DNA from 2 places in the Streptacidiphilus sp. BW17 genome. Region 2 is predicted to be linked to the other one. Evidence: riboswitches for the same ligand, from Rfam matches in the RefSeq annotation. Region 2 holds a riboswitch; the other holds the start of a gene.

Region 1 (2,197 bases), on a different contig from region 2:
GGCGGTCCACCGCGAAGACCGCGACCAGTCGTCCGTCGCGCACCCACAGCACCGTGTCGTCGCCGCGCGAGATCTGTTCGTCGCCGCCGCTCCACACGCCGGCGACCTGCACCATCCGCCCGAACTGCTCGGACCAGAAGTACGGCACGGGGTTGTACAGGCTTTCGCCGCCGAGCACGTTGGCGGCCACCACGCGTGCGCCCTGCATGGCGTTGTCCCAGTGATGGACCGTCAGCCGCCGTCCGTAGCGCCGGGACGGGAACGAGACGCAGTCGCCGACAGCGAAGACGTCCGCCACACCACCGGCCCGCAGCCGCTCGTCCGCCGCGACCGCGCCGCGGTCGTCCAGGGCCACGCCGGAGCCGTCCAGCCAGCCGGTCTCCGGTCGGGCACCGATGCCGACCACGACCGCGTCGGCCTCGATCTCCTGGCCGTCGGTCAGGTGGAGTCCGCCCGGCAGGATGCCGCTCACGGCGGCGCCGGTCAGCAGGCGGACGCCCGCCTCCGCGTACCAGGCGCGGGTCCGCTCCCCCAGCTCGGTCGGCAGTGCGCCGGCCAGCGGGGAGGGCGCGGCCTCGACGACGGTGACCTCGCAGCCCAACTGCCGGGCGACGGTCGCCGCCTCCGCGCCGATCCAGCCCGCGCCGACGACGGCCACCCGCGCGCCCGGCCGGAGCGCGGCCTTGAGCGCGACCGCGTCGTCCTGGGTGCGCAGCAGGAAGGCGGACTCCGGCTGTCCCGGGAGTGAGATCGGGGCCGCGCCGGTGGCCAGCACCAGGCGGTCGTAGGAGAGGTCGCCCGTGTCGGTGCGCAGCAGGTGCGCGTCAGCGTCCAGGGAGAGCGCGCGGCGGCTCAGCGCCAGGTCGATGCCGAGGCCCGCGAAGTCCACCTCGAAGCGGGAGTCGGCGACCTTGCCCAGCAGCACGTCCTTGGAGAGCGGTGGACGGTCGTACGGCGGGTGCGGTTCAGCCCCCAGCAGGGTCAGCCGGTCGGTGTACCCCTGCGCGCGCAAGGCCACCGCGGTCTGCACGCCGGCCATCCCGGCCCCGACGATCACTACAGCCATTGCGCCACTGTATAGAGTGAAGCGTGAAGTAGACACGGGAGCCCGGAGCACCGGGCTGAGAGGGAGGCTGGGGCGCCTCCGACCGTCCGAACCTGATCCGGGTCATGCCGGCGAAGGGAGCGCAGGAACAATGACGCGCGAGCATGTCGATCGAACGTCCGACAGCAGCACCGACGTCCTGGTCGTCGGCGGCGGCATCATCGGGCTGGCCGTGGCCTGGCGGACGGCGCAGCGTGGCCTCTCCGTCACGGTGCTGGACCCCGATCCCGGTCACGGCGCGAACCAGGTCGCGGCGGGGATGCTGGCCCCGGTGACCGAGCTCCAGTACGGCGAGGAGCCGCTGCTCCGGCTCGGCATCGCGTCCAACACCCGCTACGCCGACTTCGTCGCCGAGCTGACCGAGGCCAGCGGCGGTCTCGACACCGGCTACCGCCGCTGCGGCACCCTGGCCGTCGCCCTCGACGCCGACGACCGCGCCGAGCTGCGCGAGGTGCACGCGTTCCAGCAGCGGCTGGGCCTCGCCACCGAGTGGCTGACCGGCCGCGAGTGCCGCCGGCTGGAGCCGATGCTCGCCCCCGACGTGCGCGGCGGGACGCTGGTCGCCGAGGACCACCAGGTCGACGGCCGCCGCCTCGGCGCGGCGCTGGTCGCCGCCTGCGAGCGCGCGGGCGTCACCCTGCACCGGTCCCGCGCGGCGAGGCTCACCGTGGCCGACAACCGCGCCGCCGGCGCGGTCGCCGAGGACGGCACCCGGATCTCCGCCGGGCGGACCGTCCTGGCCGCCGGGAGCTGGTCCGGCGAGCTGCCCGGTCTGCCGCCGGAGGCACGGCTGCCGGTGCGGCCGGTCAAGGGCCAGGTGCTGCGGCTGCGGATGGAGACCGTCCAGGGCCCGCTGCCGATGCCGTTCCTCTCTCGCAACGTCCGCGCCGTGGTCCGCGGCTGCCACATCTACGTCGTCCCGCGCGAGAACGGCGAACTCGTCCTCGGCGCGACCAGCGAGGAGCAGGGCTTCGACACCACCGTCACCGCGGGCGGCGTCCACGAGCTGCTGCGCGACGCCCGCGAACTGCTGCCCGGCATCACCGAGCTGCCGCTCGCCGAGACCAACGCCGGGCTGCGGCCCGGCACCCC
Region 2 (2,197 bases):
AAGATCCACCCGGCGGTCAGCCCGGTGAAGGTGGAGAAGATCTTGTTCGGGTCGCCGCCGACCTGGGTCAGCGCGATCGCGCCGACGATGTAGCACCAGATCTGCGCGACGGTGTAGCCGGTGAAGGTGCCCCAGAACGAGCCCTTCACGGTCCGCGAGTGCCGGGTGTAGTCGGCGGCCAGCGGCACGAAGGAGATCGAGACCGCGATCACGTAGTCGGTCGCGGAGAGGAAGCCGTTCCAGTTGCTCCCACCGGGGTTGTGCACGCCGTGGCGGACCAGCTGGATGGTGAAGAAGAGCATCGACACGCCGACCGCGATCGCGACGTAGCGGCGCAGCACTGCGATCGAGCCCAGCGGTCGGATCGTCATCGCCGTCGTCAGCGCCCCGGCCGCCAGCACGTAGACCCAGCGCGGAATGCCGCCGTAGAGCGCCTGCGCGCCCTGGGTGATCACGGTCAGCTCGTAGACGCCCCAGCCGACGCACTGGATGATGTTGAGCACCGTCGGCACGTAGGAGAGCTTCGTGCCGAAGAGCCCGCGCAGCACGGCCATGGCGGGCGCGCCGGTCCGCGTGCCGATGATCGCCGCCAGCGCGAGCATCAGCGTGCCGATGACCGTGCCGACCACGATCGCCGTGAACGAGGCGGCCAGCGCCAGGTTCTTGTTGCTGGAGTTGACCATCACCGTCGCGGCGCTGGAGAAGCCGATCAGGCTGACGCCGAGGTTGGCCCAGAGCGCGCCCTGCTCGCGGAAGCCGAGGGTGCGCGGCGGCGCGGTGTCGAGGACGAGCGGAGCCTCGGCCGCGTGTGCGGACGCCGCGCCCAGGTGGTCGGGGTCGTGCTGAAGGGTTGCGGACATGGCCGTCTGCAGAGCTCCCTACGCCGGCATTACCCGGTCAGGTTCAGGCGGTCGGCTGCCCTGCCGCGTCCTGCGGCCTGCTGCCCTCTCAGCCTGGAGTGAGGTCCAAGCTCCCGCGCATATGAATACGTATGAATATGGTGCAGGTTCAGCACGCGTCGCCGCGCGCTGGTACGTGTTTTCGAGGCATGGTACGGCTTGTACGGTGACCGTCCAAGGCCTGTCCAGGGGCTGGGCGTCCGGTGGGGACGCTGGTCGGGCCTCTCCGCAGCCGGTTTTGGGCCCTGCTGGATCCGGGCGGATCCGGGTGGATCACGGCGGATCGGGGCGGAACAGGGCGGGAACAGCCCGGGAACACGGCGGTGGCCGGAGTGCGGCCGGGGTGCCACGCGCACGGCTGGGACTTACGATGCCCCGACAGCGTCTGCGGAATGCTAGGGCCCGTTGGTCCGGTATCAAGGAGGTCGATTCGTGAGCACCGAGCACGAGGGTGGGCCCGACGGGTCGGAACGCCCCGCCCCCGATGCGACTCCGGCGGATCGTCCGGCGGAGCAGGCGCCCGCGAGTACCCCGGTCGCGCCCCCGGCCGACCCCGACCTCGCCGGCTTCCCCGCACCCCCGGCGCGCCTGCCGGTCGCGGACCAGCCGCCGACGGCTCCGGCCGAGCCTGCGGCACCGGCCGCGCCGATCCCGCCCTTCGTCGAGCCGCCCGCTCCGGCGCCCGCTCCTCCTGTTGCACCGGCGCCGGTCTCTGCCCCTGCTCCGATGGTCGAGGCTCCCTCCGGGCCGCCGCAGCCTCCGCAGCAGCCGCCGATCTGGCAGACCGCGCCCATGCCGCCGCTCCCGGACGCCCCGGTCGGTCCCTTCGGGGCGGGCCAGATCGTCGAGAAGCCCAGGTCGGCGGGGAGCCGTCGTGGCGTGTTCATCGCGCTGCTCGCCGCCACGGCGATCGTCGCGGGCGCGGTCGGCGGCGGTATCGGCTCCTGGTTGGAGGGCCGCAACACCGCCGGTTCCAGCACCACGGTGACCGCCGCCAGCAACCCGAACGGCCTCAGTCGACCGGCGGGCTCCATCGCCGCGATCGCGGCCAAGGCGCTGCCGAGCGTGGTCACCATCGAGGCCAGCGGCTCCTCCGAGTCCGGCACGGGCACCGGCTTCGTCTTCGACACCCAGGGCCACATCCTCACCAACAACCACGTCGTCGCCCCTTCGATCGGCGGCGGCAAGCTCACGGTGAAGTTCGCCGACGGGTCGAGCTACAACGCGTCCGTCGTGGGGCGCGCCCAGGGTTACGACGTCGCGGTGATCAAGCTCGACTCGGTTCCCAAGGAAAAGCT

The links. A riboswitch is a leader RNA that binds a small molecule or an ion and turns the genes downstream of it on or off. The one in region 2 is predicted to bind thiamine pyrophosphate.
Region 1: linked by a shared signal. The riboswitch ahead of thiO (glycine oxidase ThiO) and the one ahead of ABH940_RS00935 (cytosine permease) in region 2 are both predicted to bind thiamine pyrophosphate.

The regions. Positions count from the first base shown of each region.
Region 1 is NZ_JBGCCR010000002.1:193,264-195,460, forward strand. It holds gene ABH940_RS02940 (NAD(P)/FAD-dependent oxidoreductase) at 1-1,066, opposite strand, end outside; TPP riboswitch at 1,091-1,202, shown strand; gene thiO (glycine oxidase ThiO) at 1,197-2,197, shown strand, end outside.
Region 2 is NZ_JBGCCR010000001.1:201,929-204,125, reverse strand. It holds gene ABH940_RS00935 (cytosine permease) at 1-860, opposite strand, end outside; TPP riboswitch at 859-987, opposite strand; gene ABH940_RS00930 (S1C family serine protease) at 1,332-2,197, shown strand, end outside.